2 regions of the Kitasatospora sp. NPDC001527 genome follow, and region 2 is predicted to be linked to the other one. Evidence: predicted binding sites of a transcription regulator. Region 2 holds the regulator's gene; the other holds the start of a gene.
What was found. Region 2 encodes HrcA, which represses chaperone genes, less so after heat shock. Its sites were predicted from a motif close to TTNGCACTCNGNNNNNCNGAGTGCNAA; they were not measured.

Region 1: the regulator HrcA is predicted to act here: its motif matches at 4,147-4,173, upstream of groES (co-chaperone GroES).

The regions. Positions count from the first base shown of each region.
Region 1 covers NZ_JBEPAM010000002.1:9,376-20,665, forward strand. The annotation lists gene ABT238_RS01740 (WhiB family transcriptional regulator) at 366-692, shown strand; gene ABT238_RS01745 (LysR family transcriptional regulator) at 778-1,782, opposite strand; gene groL (chaperonin GroEL) at 1,949-3,583, opposite strand; gene groES (co-chaperone GroES) at 3,700-4,005, opposite strand; gene ABT238_RS01760 (hypothetical protein) at 4,403-4,576, shown strand; gene ABT238_RS01765 (class I SAM-dependent methyltransferase) at 4,592-5,821, shown strand; gene ABT238_RS01770 (polysaccharide deacetylase family protein) at 5,797-6,711, opposite strand; gene ABT238_RS01775 (hypothetical protein) at 6,811-7,074, opposite strand; gene tsaD (tRNA (adenosine(37)-N6)-threonylcarbamoyltransferase complex transferase subunit TsaD) at 7,071-8,159, opposite strand; gene rimI (ribosomal protein S18-alanine N-acetyltransferase) at 8,152-8,685, opposite strand; gene tsaB (tRNA (adenosine(37)-N6)-threonylcarbamoyltransferase complex dimerization subunit type 1 TsaB) at 8,745-9,401, opposite strand; gene ABT238_RS01795 (hypothetical protein) at 9,597-10,235, shown strand; gene ABT238_RS01800 (hypothetical protein) at 10,267-10,485, opposite strand; gene tsaE (tRNA (adenosine(37)-N6)-threonylcarbamoyltransferase complex ATPase subunit type 1 TsaE) at 10,604-11,113, opposite strand.
Region 2 covers NZ_JBEPAM010000008.1:217,000-228,289, reverse strand. The annotation lists gene ABT238_RS11760 (ABC transporter ATP-binding protein) at 1-1,234, opposite strand, end outside; gene ABT238_RS11755 (AMP-dependent synthetase/ligase) at 1,557-3,479, shown strand; gene hemW (radical SAM family heme chaperone HemW) at 3,573-4,802, shown strand; gene ABT238_RS11745 (Uma2 family endonuclease) at 4,843-5,400, shown strand; gene ABT238_RS11740 (DUF3097 domain-containing protein) at 5,391-6,224, opposite strand; gene ABT238_RS11735 (DUF2785 domain-containing protein) at 6,245-7,024, opposite strand; gene pspAB (PspA-associated protein PspAB) at 7,067-7,654, opposite strand; gene htpX (zinc metalloprotease HtpX) at 7,700-8,620, opposite strand; gene hrcA (heat-inducible transcriptional repressor HrcA) at 8,894-9,928, shown strand; gene dnaJ (molecular chaperone DnaJ) at 10,002-11,144, shown strand; gene ABT238_RS11710 (16S rRNA (uracil(1498)-N(3))-methyltransferase) at 11,226-11,290, shown strand, end outside.

The sequences.
Region 1 (11,290 bases), on a different contig from region 2:
CTGTACGTGGCCGACCCGTTACCGATCAGCCGCATCGCGGTGCACACGCCGCACTTTTGCGCAGCTCGCGCGCGGTCGGCGTACAACCCGCACACCCACGGGGGCCCGCGCGCGCCCGTCGGCCACCCGATTGCCCCATCCGCGCCCGGCGCCCGCCTGCCCAACCGCCATGCGCACTATGCCCGTTTTTAGAGCTTTTGTATGGTCATTGACTGTTGTGCCACTCTGTGGGTGACTTGTCCATGGAGTTGCCGTAAGTCATATTTCCAGGTGTCCACACCGCGCCGGACGCCCCGCCGTGCCGCCGCCGACGCACCCCGCCGGCGACCGGCCCCGCGGTCGACGACCTCTGAAGGGAATGAGCCATGGCAGATTTCTCCCGACTCCCCGGCCCCAACGCGGACCTCTGGGACTGGCAGCTCTCCGCGGCCTGCCGCGGCGTGGACAGCTCGCTCTTCTTCCACCCCGAGGGCGAGCGCGGCGCGGCCCGCAGCTCGCGCGAGGCGAGTGCCAAGGAGGTCTGCATGCGCTGCCCGGTGCGCACCGAGTGCGCCGCGCACGCGCTGGCGGTCCGCGAGCCGTACGGCGTCTGGGGAGGCCTGACCGAGGACGAGCGCGAGGAGATGATGGGCCGTTCGCGCAACCGCCTGGTGGAGGTGCCGCTCGCCGCGCCGGGCGCGGTCCAGCAGTAGGCCACCGGTTCCGCCTCGCCGGGAAGAAACGTTTCTTCTCGGGGTGCGGCGCACCCGGCTGCCCCGGTCCCGCCGCTCCGGCGGGTCAGTGCCCGGCCGCCGCCCCCGCCAGCCGCTCCAGCATCAGCGCCACCGCCGGCACCTCGGCGAGGTCCGGCAGGGTCAGCGCGACCACCTGCCGCACCGCCGGCGCTCCCGAGGCGGCGTGCACCGCCACCGGCGCCACCCCGTCGGGGCGCACCGACTCCAGCGCCAGCCCCGGCAGCACCGCCACGCCGAGCCCGGCGGCCACCAGTCCGACCACCGCCGGGTAGTCGTCGGTCGCGAAGTCGATCCGCGGCTCGAAGCCGGCGCCCGCGCACAGCTCCACCAGGTGGCCCCGGCACTGCGGGCAGCCGGCGATCCACTGCTCCCCCGCCAGCTCGCCCAGCTCCACCGGCCCGCCGCGCCCGGCCAGCCGGTGCCCGGCGGGCAGCAGTCCGACCAGCGGGTCGTCCAGCAGCGGGGTGACCACCAGGTCGGACCAGTCGGCCCCCGCGCTCAGCTGCTGGGCCTCCAGATTGGCCTCCGCGCGCGCCTCCCGGGGCGTGCCGTGCGCGGGCGCGGGCGCCGGCGCGAGGGTGGAACCGGGGGCCTGCGGATAGCGGAAGGCGAGCGCGACCTCGCACTCGCCGCCGCGCAGCATCGCCAGCGACTCCGGCGGCTCCGCCTCGACCAGCGACACGCGCACGCCCGGATGGCTGTCCCGCAGCCGGGCGACGGCCGGCGGCACCAGGGTCGAGCTGGCGGTCGGGAAGGACACCAGCCGCACCCGCCCGGCCCGCAGTCCGGCGATCGCCGCGACCTCCTCCTCGGCGGCGGAGAGCCCGGCGAGGATCCCGGTGGCATGCTTGAGCAGCACCCGCCCGGCCTCGCTCAGCTGCATCCCGCGGCCCGAACGGACCACCAGCGGGGTGTCCACGGACTTCTCCAGGGCCTTCATCTGCTGACTGATGGCGGGCTGGGTACAGCCCAGCTCGCGGGCGGCGGCGGAGAAGGAGCCGGTGCGGGCGACGGCACGCAGGACGCGCAGATGGCGGGCCTCGATCATGCCCCCAAGATATAAGGGATTCTTTGCATTACGCAAAATTCAACTGATAGTTGAAGGCTGGAACGGCCCGGAACGGCCGCAGGCCCGGCCCGCCACCCCTCGCGGGGTGCGGACCGGGCCTGCGGTCGGTGACTGCGCGCGGTGGCCGCGCTCAGCGGTTGTGGCCTCAGTGCGAGTGGCCGTGACCGCCGTGCGAGTGGCCGTGACCGTTGTCGGCCTCCTCCTCCTTCTTCTCCACCACGAGGGTCTCGGTGGTGAGCAGCAGGGAGGCGATCGAGGCGGCGTTCTCCAGGGCGGAGCGGGTGACCTTGACCGGGTCGATGACACCGGCCTTGACCAGGTCGCCGTACTCGCCGGTGGCGGCGTTGTAGCCCTGGCCCTGCTCCAGCTCGGAGACCTTGGAGGTGATGACGTAGCCCTCCAGGCCGGCGTTCTGGGCGATCCAGCGCAGCGGCTCGTGCAGCGCCTTGCGGACGACCGCGACACCGGTGGCCTCGTCGCCGGACAGGCCCAGGCCGTCGTTCAGCACCTTGGCGGCGTGGACCAGGGAGGCGCCGCCGCCGGCGACGATGCCCTCCTCGACCGCGGCGCGGGTCGCCGAGATGGCGTCCTCCAGGCGGTGCTTGCGCTCCTTGAGCTCCACCTCGGTGGCGGCACCGACGCGGATCACGCAGACGCCACCGGCCAGCTTGGCCAGGCGCTCCTGCAGCTTCTCGCGGTCCCAGTCCGAGTCGGTGTTGGCGATCTCGCCCTTGATCTGGGCGACGCGGCCGGCCACGGCCTCGGACTCGCCGGCACCGTCGACGACGATCGTGTCGTCCTTGGTGACGGTCACGCGGCGGGCCGAGCCCAGCACGTCCAGACCGGCCTGGTCGAGCTTGAGGCCGACCTCCTCGGAGATCACGGTGCCGCCGGTCAGGACGGCCAGGTCACCGAGGATCGCCTTGCGGCGGTCGCCGAAGCCCGGGGCCTTGACGGCCACCGCGTTGAAGGTGCCGCGGATCTTGTTCACCACGAGGGTGGACAGCGCCTCGCCGTCGACGTCCTCGGCGATGATCAGCAGCGGGCGGGAGGTGCCGCCCTGCAGGATCTTCTCCAGCAGCGGCAGGAGCTCCTGGATGGAGGAGATCTTGCCCTGGTTGATCAGGATGTACGGGTCCTCCAGGACCGCCTCCTGCCGCTCCGCGTCGGTGACGAAGTACGGCGACAGGTAGCCCTTGTCGAACTGCATGCCCTCGGTGAAGTCCAGCTCCACGCCGAAGGTGTTCGACTCCTCGACGGTGATGACACCGTCCTTGCCGACCTTGTCGATCGCCTCGGCGATCAGCTCGCCGACCTGGGCGTCCTGGGCGGACAGGGTGGCGACGGCGGCGACGTCGTCCTTGCCCTCGATCTCACGGGCGACCGACAGCAGGTGCTCGGAGACGGCGGCGACGGCCTTGTCGATGCCCTTCTTCAGGGCGGCCGGGCCGGCGCCGGCGGCGACGTTGCGCAGACCCTCGTTGACCAGGGCCTGGGCCAGCACGGTGGCGGTGGTGGTGCCGTCGCCCGCGACGTCGTTGGTCTTGGTGGCGACCTCCTTGACGAGCTGCGCGCCAAGGTTCTCGTACGGGTCGTCGAGCTCGACCTCACGGGCGATGGTGACGCCGTCGTTGGTGATGGTCGGGGCGCCGAACTTCTTGTCGATGACGACGTTGCGGCCCTTGGGGCCGATGGTCACCTTGACGGTGTCGGCCAGCTTGTTGACACCGCGCTCCAGCGAGCGGCGGGCGTCCTCGTCGAACTGCAGGATCTTCGCCATGTTCCCTATTCCCTCGGGGGTGCGGCCGTCGCGGCGGCCGCTCGACTACGTGAACCAACGACCACGCCCCGGTCCCCGGTCACTAGGGACGCGGATCCGGGGCGTGGCGGGACGCCTTACTTCTCGATGATGGCGAGAACGTCGCGGGCGGAGAGCACCAGGTACTCCTCGCCCTGGTACTTCACCTCGGTGCCGCCGTACTTCGAGTACAGGACGATGTCACCCACGGCGACGTCGAGCGGCAGACGCTGGCCGTCCTCGAAGCGGCCCGGGCCGACGGCCAGGACGACGCCCTCCTGGGGCTTCTCCTTGGCGGTGTCCGGGATAACCAGGCCGGAGGCCGTGGTGGTCTCGGCGTCGAGCGGCTGGACCACGATGCGGTCCTCGAGCGGCTTGATGGCAACCTTGCTGCTGGTGGTCACGTCCGAGCTCCCCTTCGGAGATTACGGGGTTTTCTAACGGGTAGGGGCGAACTCGCGCGTCTGCCGTCGCGGGGGTCAGACACACACTGTCGCGTTAGCACTCGCCCGGTGGGGAGTGCTAGTGATGACCATAGGCCGCGGTTAGCACTCAGTCAACCAGAGTGCCAACGCCACGCGGGTCGGCCCGGGTCGCCGGCCCCTTGGGAGGGATGAGTCGCCGTACTCATGTGCGAGGGCGGCTCCGGATCGCACACTCGGGCCATGGCCGAGACCACCGCGCACACCCGCCCCCCTGCTCCACCGCGACCTGCTGGTCGCCCTCGTCACCCTCCCGCTGGTCGGCGGCGTCACCGCCCTGATCGGCGTCTGCGTCCTGGCCGTCCTGATGGGGCTGGCCATGAGCGACGCCGGTGGGCCGGTCGCGCTGCTCCTCCCGGCGGGCGTCGTGCTCGCCCTCGCGCCGGCCGGCCTGGTCACCTGGCGCACCGCGCGAGCCGGCTGGCGGGTGGTCCCCGCCGCCGCGCTGCTCGCCCCGCTGACCGCGCCCTGGTGGCTGCAGCAGTTGCTCTGACCGTCCGGGCCGTCCGTGACCGGCGAGAATGGCCCCGTGGAGAACGACGACCTGCGGCCCCTGCTGACCGACCGGGGCCAGGCCCTGCTCGCCGAACTGCGCGACTTCGCGCCCGGGGAGGAGCTGGCGCTGGCCACCCGGCTGCGCAAGGAGCACCCCGCCGAGCTGGTGTCGGCCGCCTTCGGGCAGGCCCGGCTGCGGCAGCGGGCCCGGGCCAAGTTCGGCGCCGACGCCGACCTCATGTACTTCACGCCCAACGGCGTCGAGCAGTCCACCCGGCGCGAGGTCGCCGAGTGGCGGGCGCGGCGCTTCGCGGACCTCGGGGTGAAGCGGCTGGCCGACCTCTGCTGCGGGATCGGCGGCGACGTGCTGGCGCTGGCCCGGGCCGGTGTCGAGGTGCTCGCCGTCGACAAGGACCCGGCCGCCTGCGCCGCCACCGCCGCCAACGCGGCCGCCCTGGGCCTGGCCGACCGGGTCGAGGTGCGCTGCGCGGACGTCGCCGACGTCGACGTCACCGGCTTCGACGCGGTCTTCACCGACCCCGCCCGGCGCACCTCGCGCGGCCGGGTCTTCGACCCCGAGGCGTACGCGCCGCCGCTGTCCTGGGCGATCGAGGCCGGACGGCGCACCCCGGTCGGCGCGCTCAAGGTGGCCCCCGGCATCCCGCACGAGGCGGTGCCGGCCGACGCGGAGGCCGAGTGGGTCTCCGACCACGGCGACGTCAAGGAGGCGGTGCTCTGGTTCGGCACCCGGGCCGGGCACCCGCACCGCGCCACCCTGCTGCCGCAGCGGGCCAGCCTCACCGGCGGCGACCTGCCCGACCCGCCGGCCGGCCCGGTCGGCCGCTACCTCTACGAGCCGGACGGCGCGGTGATCCGCGCCCACCTGGTCGCCGAGGTGGCGCAGCGGGTGAACGGGCGGCTGATCGATCCGAAGATCGCCTACGTGACCTCGGACGAGTTGGTCGACACCCCGTACGCGCACGGCTTCGAGCTGACCGACGTCCTGCCGTTCCACATCAAGAGGCTCAAGGCGCTGCTGCGCGAGCGGGGCGTCGGCACCGTGGTGATCAAGAAGCGCGGGATGGCGATCACCCCGGAGGAGCTGCGCCGCCAGCTGAAGCCCAGCGGCCCGAACACCGTGACGGTGATCCTCAGCCGCACCGACCACGGCCCGCTGATGATGCTCGGCCGGCCGGTGACCGGCCCGGCCGCGGCCGTTCAGGCGGCCGGCGCCGCGATGTAGTCCTCCAGCCGGGCCACCGCGAAGCCCTGCTCCTGGATCCGGGCCAGCAGTTCCCCGAACATCTCCGTCATCGTCTCGCCCTTGAGGTCCTTGGGGCCCCGGAAGTGGGCGAGCACGATGTCCCCGGGGCGCAGCTTCTTGTCCGCCGCCTGGTACTGCATGTCGTGGATCTGCATCGACTCGCGCCACAGCACGATCGCCCGCGGCCCGCACTGCTGCACCGAGGAGTTCAGCGCCGGGGTGTGGGCGCCGTCGCCGTAGGGCGGGCGGAACAGCAGCGGCGGGGTGCCGTACTGCTGGGTGAGCGCGGCCTGGGCGTCGCAGACCTCGGACCGCTGCTTCTCCGGCGTCACCTTGCTCAGCTGGGCGTGGTCCGTGGTGTGGTTGTGGACGTGGTTGCCGAGCGCCTGGAGCCGCTTGAAGTAGCCGTAGTCGTCCTTGACGATGTCGCGGGTCAGGAACATCGAGACCGGCACCTTGAGGTCGGTCAGCATCTCGACGAACTTCGGGTCCTTCTCGGCGCCGTCGTCGATGGTGACGAAGACGACCTTGTCGGTGGTCTTCACCTCGCTGAACACCGGGACCGGGCCGGTCTTCTGGAGCTTCACCGGCTTGTCGGCGGGCGCCGGGGGCGCGGGCGGCAGCGGCGTGAGGTGCCACTTCGCCCAGGCGGCGGCGTCCCCCGCGGCCGGGGCGGGCGCCGCGCTCGGCGGCGGGGTGGCCGCGCCCTGCTGCGGCGCGGCGGACCCGGCGGGGGCGCTGCTCGGCGCCACCAGGGCGGCGGAGGCGGCGCCGCTGTCGCCGCCGCCCGCGCAGCCGGTGGCGGCGGCCAGCAGGACCGCCGCCCCCGCCGCGTACGCCGTCGTCCTGCTCCACCCGTGCCTGTTCACCGCGCCGTGCTCCCCGTTCCCGTTCAGCGATCTCGCTCGCTAGCACGGTAACGGTCGCACGTTCGGTTCCCGGTCGGGCGTGCGGACGGCCGGCCCGGGCTACTCCACGTGCTCGCTGGTGAACGACCAGCGGTGCACCGGACGGCCCAGCAGCCCGGCGGGCGGCTCGGCCACCGGGAGCGGCTCGCCGGACCACCAGGTGATCAGCAGCACACGCTCGCCGGGGGCGGCGAACAGCTCGGCGCGCAGCAGCCCCGCGCCGCCGCGCAGCGCGGGCAGCGCGGTCTCCCGCACCCAGGCGGAGAGCTCGGCGCCCCGCCCGTCGGCGGCCCGGGCCTCCCACATCGCGGCGGTGGTGCTCACTCCTGGCCGCCCAGCGCCTGGTAGGCCTGGCCGTGGAAGTCCTGGTGCGGCACGTGGACCTCGGTCACCGGCAGCGAGGAGTCCGCCGACAGGTCGAAGGAGGACGGCGCGCGGTCCCGCCGGACCATCTCGGCGCCGAGCGCGGCGACCATCGCGCCGTTGTCGGTGCACAGGCCCGGGCGGGGCACCCGCAGCCGGATGCCGGCCCGGTCGCAGCGCTGCTGGGCCATCTCGCGCAGCCGCGAGTTGGCCGCGACGCCGCCGCCGATCATCAGGTGGTCGACGCCGTTGTCCTTGCAGGCCTTGACCGCCTTGCGGGTCAGCACGTCGGTGACCGCCTCCTGGAAGGACGCCGCGACGTCGGCGATCGGCACCTCCTCGCCGGCCCGGCGCCTGGCCTCCACCCAGCGGGCGACGGCGGTCTTCAGGCCGGAGAAGGAGAAGTCGTACTCCGGATCCTTGGGGCCGGTCAGGCCGCGCGGGAAGGCGATCGCCTCGGGGTCGCCCTCGCGGGCGGTGCGGTCGACCACCGGGCCGCCGGGGAAGCCCAGCCCGAGCACCCGGGCGACCTTGTCGAAGGCCTCGCCGGCCGCGTCGTCGATGGTCGCGCCGAGCGGGCGCACGTCGCTGGTGATGTCCTCGCTGAGCAGCAGCGAGGAGTGCCCGCCGGAGACCAGCAGGGCCATCGTCGGGGACGGCAGGCGGCCGTGTTCCAGCTGGTCCACGCAGATGTGCGAGGCGAGGTGGTTGACGCCGTACAGCGGCTTGTCCAGGGCCCAGGCGTAGGCCTTGGCGGCGCTCACGCCGACCAGCAGCGCGCCGGCCAGGCCGGGGCCGGCGGTGACGGCGATGCCGTCCAGGTCGCTCGCCTTGACGCCGGCGGTGTCCAGGGCGCGCTGGATGGTGGGGACCATCGCCTCCAGGTGCGCGCGGCTGGCGATCTCGGGGACGACGCCGCCGAACCGGGCGTGGTCGTTGACGCTGGAGGCCACCGCGTCGGCGAGCAGGGTGGTGCCCCGCACGATGCCGACGCCGGTCTCGTCGCAGGAGGTCTCGATGCCGAGGACGAGCGGTTCGTCAGCCATGGGGGGTGTCCTTCTTCACATCCGGTCGCGGGTGGTCCGCGGGTTCGTCGAGGTCTTCGGGAGCGGTGGCGCCGTCGACGGCGGCGGCCGCGAGGTCCAGGCGCATCACCAGCGCGTCGATGTTCGCGGGCTGGTAGTAACCGCGCCGGATGCCGACCGGCTCGAAACCGAACCGCTCGTAGAGCCGCTGGGCGCGGGTGTTGTCCACCCGGACCTCCAGCAGCAGGTCCGCGCAGCCGCGCCGGGCGGCCTCCCGGACCAGGTCGGCCAGCAGCAGCGCGCCGAGGCCGGCGCCCTGGTGGCGGCCGTCGACGGCGATGGTCTGCACGTCGCCCTCGCCGGCCACCGCCATCAGTCCGGCGTAGCCGACGACCGTGCCGTCCGGGGCGACGGCCACGGTGTAGTGGCGGGTGCCGCCGGGGCGGGCCTCGGCCAGCTCGGACCAGAACATGCCGGCGGACCAGGCGTCCTCGGGGAACAGTTCCCGTTCCAGCGCCAGCACCGGGGCGATGTCCCACCAGCGCATCGGGCGCAGGGTGGCGACGGGAGCCGCGGTGCGCACGGCCCCGTCGGTGCTCGGGCCGGTCACGCCGGGAGCACCGCCTTGTAGCCGGCCGGCACCTGGGCGTCCGGGCGGCGCAGGTAGAGCGGGGCGTTGGGCAGCAGGGCGCGGCCTGCGGCCAGCTCGGTGGCGGCGTAGTCGGCGAGCGCGCCGGCCGAGACGTGCTCGGGGCCGTGCGCGCCGGGGAAGGCGTCCGGGTAGAGCAGGGCACCGGCGCCGACCGAGCGGGCCGGCGGCGTCAGCTCGCCCGGGCGGTCCACGGACGGGCCCTCGGTCCGGCGGCCCTCGGCGTCGTAGGCGGCCCAGTAGACCTCCTTGCGGCGCGCGTCGGTGGCCACCGTGAACGGCTCGCCGGCCAGGCCCTCGGCACGGGCGGCGTGGGCGATCGCGTCCAGGGTGCAGACGCCGTGCACCGGCAGGCCGAGGGCGTCCCCCAGCGCGGCGGCGGTGACCAGACCGACCCGCAGACCGGTGTACGGGCCCGGGCCGACGCCCACGGCGATGCCGGTCAGCCGGTGCTTGTCGACACCGGCCGCCCGCAGCACCTGGTCGATGGCGGGCAGCAGCAGTTCGCCGTGGCGTCTGGCGTCGACCTGGTCGGTCTCGGCGAGGACGGCCGTGCCGTCGTGGACGGCGGCGGTGACGGCGGGGGTAGCGGTGTCGAACGCGAGCAGCAGCACGGGTCAAGGTTAGACCGGTCGGGCGGTGACCGGTCCGGGCCCGGCCCCGTCCCGGCGCCCGGGGCGTGTGCGCCGCACGATCGAAAACCCGCGGCAGCGCGGAACACACGTCCGACGCGATGCGGACCGGACGGGCGAACCTGGCACGATGGGGCCGACGGTTTTGGGACGGCGGTGGGAGCACACGTGGCGAAGATGGGTCCTGGAGTGGTGGTCACGGGGCTGACCCTGGGGGCCCTGGCGGTGGTGAGCCTGCTGGCCTTCCAGGCCAACGGTGCGCAGGGCCGCGCGGCGGCCGCCAACCCCGGCACGACCACCGCGGCCTCGTCCACCGGGTCGGCCGCCCCGGCCACCCCGAGCACCGCGCCCACGCCGACCGTCCCGGCACTGCCCACCGCGGGCACCGGCACCGGACTGCGGGTCGTCTACTCGATCGGCGCGCACTACGTCTGGCTGATCGACCCGAAGAAGACCCCGCAGGTGGTGGCCGCGTTCCCGGTCACCCCGGGCACCGTCGAGCCGGCCCCCGGCAGCTACCCCGTGTACAGCCGCAACCCGACCGGCACCGGCACCGACGGCAAGCAGATCGAGCACGTGGTGCGGTTCGCCCAGCAGAACGGCGTGGTGTTCGGCTTCAGCGCGGCCGTGGACGGTGCCTCGGGCACGCCGGCCGCCGCCCCGACGGCCTCCGCCTCGGGGCCGTCCTCGATCGGGGGCAGCGCGAGCGGCGCCCCGAAGACGGCCAAGACCGGCGGCATCCGCAGCAGCCGGGCCGACGGCCAGCTGCTCTGGGACTTCGCCCCGAAGGACACCAAGGTGGTCGTGATCGCCTGACCCGGGCGAGCGGGGTCACGGAACCATGGGATCAGGCGGCGCGGCGGGTGTCGTGGGCGCCGCCGTCCGCCGGTTCCCCGGTCCGCGCCTTCCCGGCGGCCGGACGGCGTCCGGGCGGGGTGGAGACCGCCTCCGCCGCCGCGCGGGCGGCCAGCAGGGCCCGCATCGGCTCCCCTGCGGCACGGCGGTCGGGCCCCTCGGCCCCGGTCCCGCGCGGTTCGCGCTCCGGGGCGGGCGTGGTGCTCGGCATGACGCCTCCCTAGTTAGGCAGACCTAACCTCGGAAACCATCCCACCATGCCCGGGACCCCGACCGCAACATCTTCCCGACAGCCTGTCGGCAAACCGTGACCCGGCCGGCCGGATCCCTCAGGCCAGCACGGACAGGTCGACGCCCTCCCAGCGGGGGCCGATGCCGGTCAGCCGCACCTCGCGCGGGTCCAGGCCTTCGTCCGCCGCGCTGCCCGGCGCCTCGGCGCCGACGGCCCGTTCGATCCGGACCTCCAGGCGGTCCTCCGAGAGCCGCTCGACCTTGCCCTCGCCCCACTCGACCACCACCACCGACTCGGGCAGCGAGACGTCCAGGTCGAGGTCCTCCATCTCGTCGAGGTCGCCGCCCAGCCGGTAGGCGTCCACGTGCACCAGTGCCGGGCCGCCGACCAGCGACGGGTGCACCCGGGCGATCACGAAGGTCGGCGAGGTGACCGCGCCGCGCACCTGGAGCCCCTCACCGAGGCCCCGGGTCAGCGTGGTCTTCCCCGCGCCCAGCTCGCCGGAGAGCAGCACCAGGTCCCCCGGCCGCAGCAGCGCGGCCAGCTCCCGGCCGAGCCGGCCCATCCGGTCGGGGGTGGCGGCGGTGAGAGTGGCGTGCGAGCCCATGCGTGAATCAAGCCCTTCGGTCCGTACGGCGGCGCACCGGCCCTCGGGCGCCTCCCGCTACCGTGCCACATCGCCGGCGGCGGTCGCGCCGCACCCGCTCCGCGGGGCACCCCACCGGGGCTCCCGGGGTCCGGCGACGGGCCCTAAAGCCTGTTCCAGAGGTCTGGTGCGGGGCCT
Region 2 (11,290 bases):
CGACGCTGTCGGACAGGGCCGTCGGGTCGAGTTCGCGGACGTCGACCCCGCCGAGCAGGACCTGCCCGGAGGTGGCGTCGAAGAGCCGGGGGACGAGTCCGAGCAGGGTGGACTTGCCGCTGCCGGTGGAGCCGATGACGGCGGTGGTCTCGCCGGGGCGGGCGGTGATGCCGATGCCGCGCAGTACGGAGGCCTCGGCGCCGGGGTAGCGGAAGTCGACGTCGCGCAGTTCGAGGTGGCCGCGGCGCAGCACCTCGGTGACCGGGGCGGCGGGCGGCACGACGCTGGAGCGGGTGTCGAGCACTTCCTGGATGCGTTCGGCGCAGACCTCGGCGCGCGGCACCATCATGAACATGAAGGTGGCCATCATGACGCTCATGAGGATCTGCAGCAGGTAGGAGAGGAACGCGGTCAGGGCGCCGATCTCCATCTCGCCGCTGTTGATCCGGTGGGCGCCGAACCACAGCACGGCGACGCTGGAGATGTTGACGACGAGCATGACGCCGGGGAACAGGTAGGCCATCAGCTTGCCGACCTGCAGCGAGACGCCGGTGAGGTCCCCGTTGGCGTCGGCGAACCGGTTCTGCTCGTGTTCGTCCTTGACGAAGGCGCGGATGACCCGGATGCCGGTGATCTGCTCGCGCAGGACCCGGTTCACGGTGTCGATCTTCTCCTGCATGCTGCGGAAGCGCGGGCGCAGCTGGCGGACCAGGAGGGCGACGACGAGGCCGAGGGCGGGCACGACGGCGAGCAGCAGTCCGGACAGCGGTACGTCCTGGTTGAGCGCCATGATGATGCCGCCGACGCACATGATCGGTGCGGCGACCATCAGGGTGAACGACATCAGCACCAGCATCTGGACCTGCTGGACGTCGTTGGTGGTGCGGGTGATCAGCGAGGGCGCGCCGAACTGGCCGACCTCGCGGGCGGAGAAGCCCTGGACGCGGTCGAACACGGCGGCGCGGATGTCGCGGCCGACGGCCATGGCGGTGCGGGCGCCGTAGTAGACGGCGCTGATCGAGCAGAGGGTCTGCAGGAGGGTGACGGCGATCATCACGGCGCCCACGCGCAGGATGTAGCCGGTGTCCCCCTTGATCACTCCGCTGTCGATGATGTCGGCGTTGAGCGTGGGCAGGTAGAGCAGCCCGAGGGTGGACACCAGCTGGAGGAGCACCAGCAGGGTGATCGGTCGGGTGTAGGGGCGCAGGTACGCCCTGAGCAGTCTGATCAGCACTGGCTCACTCTTGTCGTCGGCGGCGGCGTTGGCATCCCAATTCTCGTTGTTCGGGAGGCCGGTACATGAGATTCCGGGCAAGCGAGCCGGATCTTTGTCCAGCCCTTTGCCGAACGTTCCGGGGGGCGCGGTTGTGCCGTGCACCGGTGGTTCGGGAGGGTGCCAGCTCGGCCCGCCCTCTTACGGAATGACCGGTTTCCCCCTAGGCTGCTGGCAGCCCTCGTTGTTACTCGCCGGTACCGGTCCGGTTGCCGTGGGGGCCGGCGGCCGCCCCCACGGACGCCACATCTTCCAGACGGCCACCCGCTCCCGGAGGTCCTCGTTGAGTTCCGCGCAGTCCCTGATCGACTCCGGCCGCACCGACATCGTGGCCGGTCGCCCGGCCTCCGTCGCCCACCTGTTCCAGGAGCGGGTCGCGCTGACCCCCGGTGGCGAGGCCTACCGCTATCCCGTCCCGGTGGACGAGCACGCGGCGGACAGCACCCCCGGCGCCGAGCAGTGGCGGTCGCTGACCTGGGCGCAGACCGCGGCCCGGGTGTACGCGGTGGCGGCCGGGCTGCTGTCGCTGGGCATCGAGGCCGAGGACCGGGTCGCGCTGGCCTCCTCCACCCGGCTGGAGTGGATCCTCGCCGACCTCGGCAACATGTGCGCCGGCGCGGCCACCACGGCCGTCTACCCGAGCACCAACGCCGACGAGACGGCCTTCATCCTCTCCGACTCCGGCTCCCGGGCCCTGTTCGCCGAGAACGCGGCCCAGCTGGACAAGGTGGCCGGCGAACTGGACCGGCTGCCCGGGCTGGAGACGGTGATCCTGTTCGACGCGCCGGACGGGCCGCCGCCGGCCGGCCGGCTGCGGGTGATCACCCTCGCCGAACTGGAGCGGCTCGGCGCCGAGCACCTGGCCGCGCACCCGGACGCCGTCGACAAGGCGGTCGCCGCCCTCGACAGGGAGCAGCTGGCGACCCTCATCTACACCTCCGGCACCACCGGCCGCCCCAAGGGCGTGCGCCTGGTGCACGACTGCTGGGCCTACGAGGGGCGGGCACAGGAGGCGAGCGGTCTGCTGGCCGCCGACGACGTGCAGTTCATGTGGCTGCCGCTGTCGCACGTGTTCGGCAAGACGCTGATCTCGGGGCAGATCGCGACCGGGCACGTGATGGCGCTGGACGGCCGGGTGGAGCGGATCATCCACAACCTGCCGGTGATCCGGCCGACCATCATGGCCTCGGCGCCGCGGATCTTCGAGAAGGTCTACAACGGCATCGCCGGAAAGGCCCGCGCGGAGGGCGGCGCCAAGTACAAGATCTTCCTGTGGGCGGCGCGCACCGCCCGCGACTACGCCCGCACCGTCCAGGAGACCCGGGTGGCGACCGGCGTGGGCAGCGCCCCGGCGGCGCTGCGGATGAAGCACGCCCTCGCCGACCGGCTGGTGTACGCGAAGATCCGGGCCGCCTTCGGCGGGCGGCTGCGCGGGGCGGTGTCCGGCAGTGCCGCGCTGGCCCCGGAGATCGGCTACTTCTTCGTCGGCGCCGGGGTGCCGATCCTGGAGGGCTACGGGCTGTCGGAGACCAGCGCCGGCTCCAGCGTCAACCGGGCCGAGGACATCCGGGTGGGCACGGTGGGCCGCCCGCTGCCGGGCACCGAGGTGCGGATCGCCGAGGACGGCGAGATCCTGCTGCGCGGCCCCGGCGTCATGCGCGGCTACCACAACCTGCCCCAGAAGACCGCCGAGGTGCTGGAGGCGGACGGCTGGTTCCACACCGAGGACATCGGCGAGCTGTCGCCGGACGGCTTCCTGCGGATCACCGACCGCAAGAAGGACCTGTTCAAGACCTCCGGCGGCAAGTACGTCGCGCCCAGCGAGGTGGAGGGCAAGTTCAAGGCGGTCTGCCCGTTCGTCAGCAACGTCCTGGTGATCGGCAACGGCCGCAACTACTGCACCGCGCTGATCGGCCTGGACGAGTCGGTGATCATGCCGTGGGCCGCCGAGCACGGCCTGGCTGGCCGCTCCTACGCCGAGGTGGTCGCCGACCCGCGGACCCACGAGCTGATCGACGGCTTCGTGCGGCGGCTCAACGGCCAGCTCCAGCGCTGGCAGACGATCAAGAAGTTCCACCTGCTGCCGCGCGACCTGGACGTCGAGCACGGCGAGCTCACCCCGAGCCTGAAGATCAAGCGCCCGGTGGTGGAGCGGACCTACGCGGAGGCGGTCACCGCGATGTACGCGGGCGCCAACGAGGCCTGATCCGGCCCGCCCGCCGCGCCCGGCCCGCCTGTCCCGCACCGCCCGGAGGGCCGTACGGGACAGGCGGGGCCGGCTGTACGGGACAATGGGGTCATGCCCTCCGCACTTCCCGACGGCGAACCGGTGCCGTCCGACGGTTCCCTGCCCGCGCACGCCCTCGACGGGCTGGGCTCGCGGCCGTTCGGCTTCTACCTGCACGTGCCCTACTGCGCGAGCCGCTGCGGCTACTGCGACTTCAACACCTACACCGCCACCGAGCTGCGCTCCTCGGGCACCGTCGCCTCGCAGGAGACGTACGCGGACAACGTGGTGGCCGAGGTCCGGCTGGCCCGGCGGGTCCTCGGCGCGGACGCGCCGCCGGTGCGCACCGTCTTCCTGGGCGGCGGCACCCCGACCCTGCTGCCGGCCCGTGACCTGGTGCGGATGCTCGCCGCGATCCGCGAGGAGTTCGGGCTCGCCGAGGGCGCCGAGGTCACCACCGAGGCCAACCCGGAGTCGGTGGACCCGGCGTACCTGGCGGAGCTGCGCGAGGGCGGCTACAACCGGATCTCCTTCGGCATGCAGTCCGCCCGCCCGCACGTGCTGAAGCTGCTCGACCGCCACCACACCCCCGGGCGCCCCGAGGCCTGCGTCGCCGAGGCCCGCGCGGCCGGCTTCGAGCACGTCAACCTCGACCTCATCTACGGCACCCCCGGCGAGTCCGACGACGACTGGCGGGCCTCCCTGGACGCCGCGATCGGAGCCGGCCCCGACCACGTCTCCGCCTACTCGCTGATCGTCGAGGAGGGCACCCGGCTGGCCGCCCGGGTCGGGCGCGGCGAACTGCCGATGATCGACGACGACGTGCACGCCGACCGCTACCTGATCGCCGAGGAGGCGCTGGGCGCCGCCGGCTACTCCTGGTACGAGGTCTCCAACTGGTCCACCACCCCCGAGGGCCGCTGCCGCCACAACGAGCTGTACTGGACCGGCGGCGACTGGTGGGGCGCCGGCCCCGGCGCGCACAGCCACGTCGGCGGCGTCCGCTGGTGGAACGCCAAGCACCCCGCCGCCTACGCCCGGGCCCTCGCCGAGGGGCGCACCCCCGCCCAGGGCCGCGAGCGCCTCACCGCCGAGGACCGCCGCGTCGAGCGCGTCCTGCTGGAGCTGCGCCTGGCCGAGGGCATCCCGCTGGACCTGCTGACGGAGACCGGCCTGAAGGCCGCGCGGCAGCACCTGGCCGACGGCCTCCTCGCCCCGGAGCCCTGGTCCGGGGGCCGCGCCGCCCTCACCCTCCGGGGCCGCCTGCTGGCGGACGCGGTGGTGCGCGACCTGGTGGACTGAGTGTCGTTAACGTGGTGTCAGCCGTCGGAGGGAGCGCGCAGTGACCGCCATCGATGACCGGATGACGGGGATCTTCGAGAACCTGGAGGTCCCGGAAGGCTTCAAGGCCGAGCTCATCAGGGGGGAAATCGTGATGACGGCGGGGCCGGACATGGCCCACGACCTCATCGTCGAGTCGATCGTCGACCAGATCCCGCGCACGCGGTGGCACCGGCTCCAGACCCAGGACGTGGCGTTCCCCGCCGACGCGAGCGAGCCGCAGCCGGATCTGGTGGTGATCGAGCGAGGAACCGTCGAGGGGCCGGGGCGTCTGGTGCCCGCGCCGGCCGTGACGTTGGTCGTCGAAGTCGTGTCGAAGACCAGTGTGCTGCGCGACTACCGCACCAAGCGGGAGCTCTACGCGGAGGGTGCTGTCCCCCTCTACCTGATCGTCGATCCGATCAAGGGCCTCTGTGTGCTGCTGGCCGAGCCGACCGAGGCGAGTGCCTCGGGGCTGCCGGACTACGTGGCCGAGCGGACCACCAAGTTCGGCGAGCCGGTGCCGCTGGACCTGTTGGGCGTCGTTCTCGACACCTCGGAGTTCCGGACCTACTCCTGAGGCGGCAGGGTCACGAAGTCGATCAGCTCCTCGACCTTGCCCAGCAGCTCGGGCTCCAGGTCCCGGTAGGAGTCCACCCTCGACAGGATCCGCTTCCACGCCGCCGGGGCGTCCTCGGGCCAGCCCAGGCGGCGGCAGGTGCCGGTCTTCCAGTCCTCGCCCCTGGGGACGGCGGGCCACGCGGGGATGCCGACGGAGGAGGGCTTCACGGCCTGCCAGACGTCGATGTAGGGGTGGCCGACGACCAGCACGTGCGGGCCGGTGACCCGGGCGGCGATGCGGTGCTCCTTGGTGCCCGGGAGCAGGTGGTCGACCAGGACGCCGAGGCGGCGGCCCGGGCCGGGGGCGAAGTCGGCGACGATCGCGGGCAGGTCGTCGACGCCCTCCAGGTACTCGACGACCACGCCCTCGATCCGCAGGTCGTCGCCCCAGACCCGCTCCACCAGCTCGGCGTCGTGCCGGCCCTCGACGTAGATCCGCGACTCGCGGGCCACCCGGGCCCGGGCACCGGGGACGGCGACCGAGCCGGAGGCGGTCCGGCCCGGGGCGCGTGCGGGGGCCGGGCCCGGGGGCCGGACCAGGGTGACCGTCCGGCCCTCCAGCAGGAAGCCGCGCGGGACCATCGGGAAGACCCGGTGCTTGCCGAAACGGTCCTCCAGGGTGACGGTGAAGCCCTCGGCGGTCTTCTCGCAGCGCACCACCGCCCCGCAGAAGCCGCTCGCCGCCTCCTCGACCACCAGGTCCCGCTCGGCGGGCACCTCGGGGGCGGGGGTCTGTTTCTTCCACGGCGGGGTCAGGTCGGGTCCGTACTGGCGGCTGCGCATTCCACGGAGTCTACGAGGCGTCAGCCGGTGAACGGCGAGTTCACCACCAGGATCCCGGCGATCCGTTCGCGCAGCGCGGCCGAGTGCGGCAGCGGCACCGGGTCGCCGCCGCGCTCCATCCGCACGCCCCGGTCGGCGAGCACGTACAGCATCCGCAGCGTGCGCAGGGTGTTGGAGACGACGGCGGGCACGGCGCCGGTGGTCGCCGAGGGGCGGCGCGGCGGCTGGGCGGCGATCACGTCGAGCCAGCCCAGTGCCTGCCGCTCGGTCAGCTCGGGGCGAGTGAGGATCTGCGCGAGGGCGCGGCCGAGCCGGTCGTCCTCCAGGGCGTCCAGGACGTGGTCGGTGGGGGCGAGCAGCCGGGCGGCGACCAGCTCCAGCAGCGGCGTCGGGTCGGCGAGCAGCGGGCCGCGCCCGAGGGCGGCCAGGTAGTCGGCGCCGTGCGCGAGGGCGTGCAGCCAGCCGAGTTCGGCGTCGAAGCCGCGCAGGTCGGTCTCGGCGAGGTACCAGCGGGCGAAGGCGTCCAGCCAGGCGCCCCGGTGCGCACCGAGGTCGGCGAGGTCGGCGAGGACCAGCGGGGCGAAGGTGCGGGCCTGGATCTCGGGGTCGGACAGCCGCTCGGCCATCTCGTCGCCGAGGGCCAGGCGCTGCTCCGGGGTGAGCAGGGGCACCCAGCGGCACAGCTGCTCGTAGGCGCGGCTGTCGCGGGTCTCGGGGTCGGGCGAGCGCAGGGCGGCGCTCACCGCGGCGAGCAGGTCGGGGGTGGGTTCGGCGGTCTCGATACCGGTCCAGTCGATCATGGTCGGACCCTAGGGGCGCCGGACCGCCGCGGCCACCGGTTTTCACAGCCCCGGCGCGCCCCAGACCGGGAACCAGCGGGTGAGGTCCTTCTCCAGCCGCAGGTCGTTGCCGAGCATCGCGTTGACCTCCAGCTCCAGTGGGCTGTCGCGCTTCTCCCCGCCGCCCGGCAGCGGCGCGAAGGGGTAGAAGGTGCCGCGCTTGTACAGGTAGACCAGGGCCAGCGGCCGGCGCCCGTCGGCGTCGCGGAAGCCGACCAGCGAGCAGAGCAGCTGCGGCCCGAAGCCGTGCGCCTCCAGCTCGCTGTTGACCGCGTGCAGGTCGTTGACTAGCTCCGGCAGCTCCTCGGGGGTGTGCCGGGCCAGCAGCCAGGAGTAGCCGTACGCGTCCCTGGACGCCTCGACGGGGACGCCGCCGCGCTCGGTGTCGGCGTCCAGCAGGGCCCGGACCTGGCGTTCGACCTCGTCGAAGGCCCCGCCCTCGACCGAGGCGAAGCAGACCGAGCCGAGTCCGGTGGGCCGCAGTCCCGCTCCCGCCTCCAGGGTCAGCGCGGCGGAGGGAACCCCGAACAACTGGTCGAGGTCCGGCTTGACGGGCTTGGTGCGGCCGAACAGCGCGTCCAGGATTCCCACGGCGGTCCTTCCGGGTCGGGGCCGGCGGCTGAGCCGGTCGGCGGGTCAGCGGCCGAGCCGCGCGGAGATCTTCGCCAGCTGGGCCAGCCGCTGCTCCAGCGAAGGGTGGGTGGAGAACAGCTGGGTGGCGGCCTCGCGGGCGCTCAGCGCGGGGGCGAAGTAGAAGGCGTTGTAGGCCTGCGCCTGGCGCAGGTCCTTGGTCGGGATGGCGGCGATCTGGCCGGTCACCTTGGTGAGCGCCGAGGCCAGCGCGCTGGGCCGGCCGGTGAGCTGGGCGGCGGCCCGGTCGGCGGCCAGCTCCCGGTAGCGGGACAGCAGCCGGGTCAGCAGGAAGCTGATCGCGTAGACCGCGATCGACACCAGCGGAATGACCAGCGCGGCGATCGCCGCGTTGGAGTCGTTGCTGTTGCGCCCGCCGCCCATGAAGCCGCCGTACATGGCGATCCTGGTCATCGCGCCGGCCAGCACGCCGAGGAAGCCGGCCACCGTCATGACGGCGACGTCCCGGTGGGCGACGTGCGACAGCTCGTGCGCGAGCACGCCTTCCAGTTCCTCCGGCTCCAGCCGGCGCAGCAGGCCGGTGGTGACGCAGACCACCGCGTTCTGCGGGTTGCGGCCGGTGGCGAAGGCGTTCGGCATGTCGTTGTCGGCGACGGCGACCCGGGGCTTGGGCATGTCGGCGAGCGCGCAGAGCCGGTCGACGGCGCCGTGCAGCTGCGGGTACTGCTCGGGGGAGACCCGGTGGGCGCCCATCGCCCGCTCGGTGATCTTGTCGCTGAACCAGAACTGGGCGACGAACAGGCCGCCGGAGATCAGGACGATGATCGGCCAGGCGCCGCGCAGCAGTGCGATCAGCAGCCCGGTGAATCCGACGTACAGCAGTCCGATCAGGAACATCGTCCCCACCATCCGGCCGGTCAGGCCGCGGTCGGGGGCGAAACGGGTGTGCTGGCCCGGGGTCGACATCGCTGTTCCTCCGTTCGCCGTCCGCTTCCGATGCTGCCACCCGGACGGGCCCGCGGCATCATCCGCGCGCCGCGAACTGCGGGCAGGATCACCCCGGCCGGGCCGTTCCTGCCGTCGGACCCGGGCCTTACACTGGCAGGTACGGTTCTGGCACTCGGATGGTCGGAGTGCCAAGGCCGGGCCCTGCGGGGCCGGCCCGAAGCTCGGAACACGGACACGTGCCACAACGGCGTGTCACAACGGACAACGCGTGAAGACGGAGGTGCGTGCCCCATGGCCGGTGAGGTCCGCCAGCTCGACGACCGCAAGCTCGCGGTGCTTCGCGCGATCGTCCAGGACTACGTGGGGACGGAGGAGCCGGTCGGCTCCAAGGCCCTGGTGGACCGCCACAACCTCGGGGTCTCCCCGGCCACCGTCCGCAACGACATGGCCGCGCTGGAGGAGGAGGGCTACATCCACCAGCCGCACACCAGCGCCGGGCGCATCCCCACCGACAAGGGCTACCGGCTGTTCGTCGACAAGCTGGCCGAGGTCAAGCCGATGAGCGCGCCCGAGCGGCGGGCGATCCGGCACTTCCTGGACGGCGCGGTGGACCTCGACGACGTGGTCGCCCGCACGGTGCGGCTGCTGGCCCAGCTGACCCGCCAGGTCGCGGTGGTGCAGTACCCCTCGCTGAGCCGCTCCACGGTCCGGCACATCGAGCTGGTCGCGCTGGCCCCGGCGAAGGTGATGCTGGTGCTGATCACCAACACCGGCCGGGTCGAGCAGCGGCTGGTGGACTGCCCGGGCACGGTCGGCGAGACGCTGCTGGCGGATCTGCGGGCCCGGGTCAACGCGCGGGCCGCCGGCCAGCGGCTCCCGGACGTCCCCGGGCTGCTCGACGACCTGCCCGCGCTGTTCGAGGCGGCCGACCGGCCGACCGTCACGGTGGTGCTGGCGACGCTCTTCGAGACGCTCGCCGAGCAGAGCGAGGAACGGATCATGCTGGCCGGCACGGCCAACCTGACCCGTTTCGGCCACGACTTCCCCCTCACCATCCAGCCGGTGCTGGAGGCGCTGGAGGAGCAGGTCGTCCTGCTCCGCCTCCTGGGTGAGACCGCGGACGCCGGGATGACGGTGCGGATCGGCCGGGAGAACGCCTACGAGGGGCTGAATTCCACGTCGGTCGTCTCGGTCGGCTACGGTTCGGGCGACGAGAGCGTGGCCAAACTGGGTGTGATCGGTCCGACCCGGATGGACTATCCGGGCACAATGGGGGCGGTGCGAGCGGTGGCACGGTACGTGGGCCAGATCCTGGCCGAGTCGTAGGAACGGCGCCGTCAAAAATTTGACGGCGCCCAAGTCGCAAGCACTCTTACAGGCGGAACAAGCGGAGCATTTGGTGGCCACGGACTACTACGCGGTACTCGGCGTCCGACGGGATGCGGGGCAGGACGAGATCAAGAAGGCGTTCCGGCGCCTGGCGCGCGAACTGCACCCGGACGTCAACCCGGACCCGAAGACGCAGGAGCGGTTCAAGGAGATCAACGCCGCCTACGAGGTGCTCTCCGACCCGCAGAAGCGCCAGGTCTACGACCTCGGCGGCGACCCGCTCTCGCCGAACGGCGGCGGCGGGGCGGGCGGCTTCGGCGCGGGCGCGGCCGGCTTCGGCTTCTCCGACATCATGGACGCCTTCTTCGGCGCCGCCTCCGGCCAGCGCGGCCCGCGCTCGCGCACCCGGCGCGGCCAGGACGCGATGATCCGCCTGGAGATCACCCTGGAGGAGGCCGCGTTCGGCACCACCAAGGAACTCCAGGTGGACACCGCCGTCACCTGTACCACCTGCAGCGGCGAGGGTGCCGCGCCCGGCACCTCCGCGCAGACGTGTGACATGTGCCGCGGCAAGGGCGAGGTCTCCCAGGTCACCCGGTCCTTCCTGGGCCAGGTCATGACCTCCCGCCCCTGCCCGCAGTGCCAGGGCTTCGGCACCGTCGTGCCGACCCCGTGCCCGGAGTGCGCCGGTGACGGACGGGTCCGCGCCCGCCGCACCCTGACCGTCAAGATCCCCGCCGGTGTCGACAACGGCACCCGGATCCAGCTGGCCGGCGAGGGCGAGGTCGGCCCCGGCGGCGGCCCGGCCGGCGACCTGTACGTCGAGATCGCCGAGACCACCCACAGCGTGTTCCAGCGGCGCGGCGACGACCTGCACTGCACCGTCACCATCCCGATGACGGCGGCCTCGCTCGGCACCCAGGTGCCGCTGCAGACCCTGGACGGGGTGGAGGAGGTCGACATCCGGCCCGGCACCCAGTCCGGCCAGTCCATCCCGCTGCACGGCCGGGGCATCACCCACCTGCGCGGCGGCGGCCGGGGCGACCTGATAGTGCATGTCGAGGTGCAGACGCCCACCAAGCTCGACGCCGAGCAGGAGGAGCTGCTGCGCCGTCTGGCGGTGCTGCGCGGCGAGGAACGGCCGTCCGGCCAGTTCGCGCCCGGGCAGCAGGGGCTGTTCTCCCGGCTGAAGGACGCCTTCAACGGCCGGTAGCCGTCCCGCGCGGGGGTGCCGAGGCTTTCTCGGCACCCCTTTCGCGTCCCCGTTCCCCTTCCCACCCCGGAGGTTCCCCGCATGACCGCGCCCGTGTTCGTCGTCGAGACCGAGCGGATCGCCGGCGCCGCGCCCGGCGCGCTGGT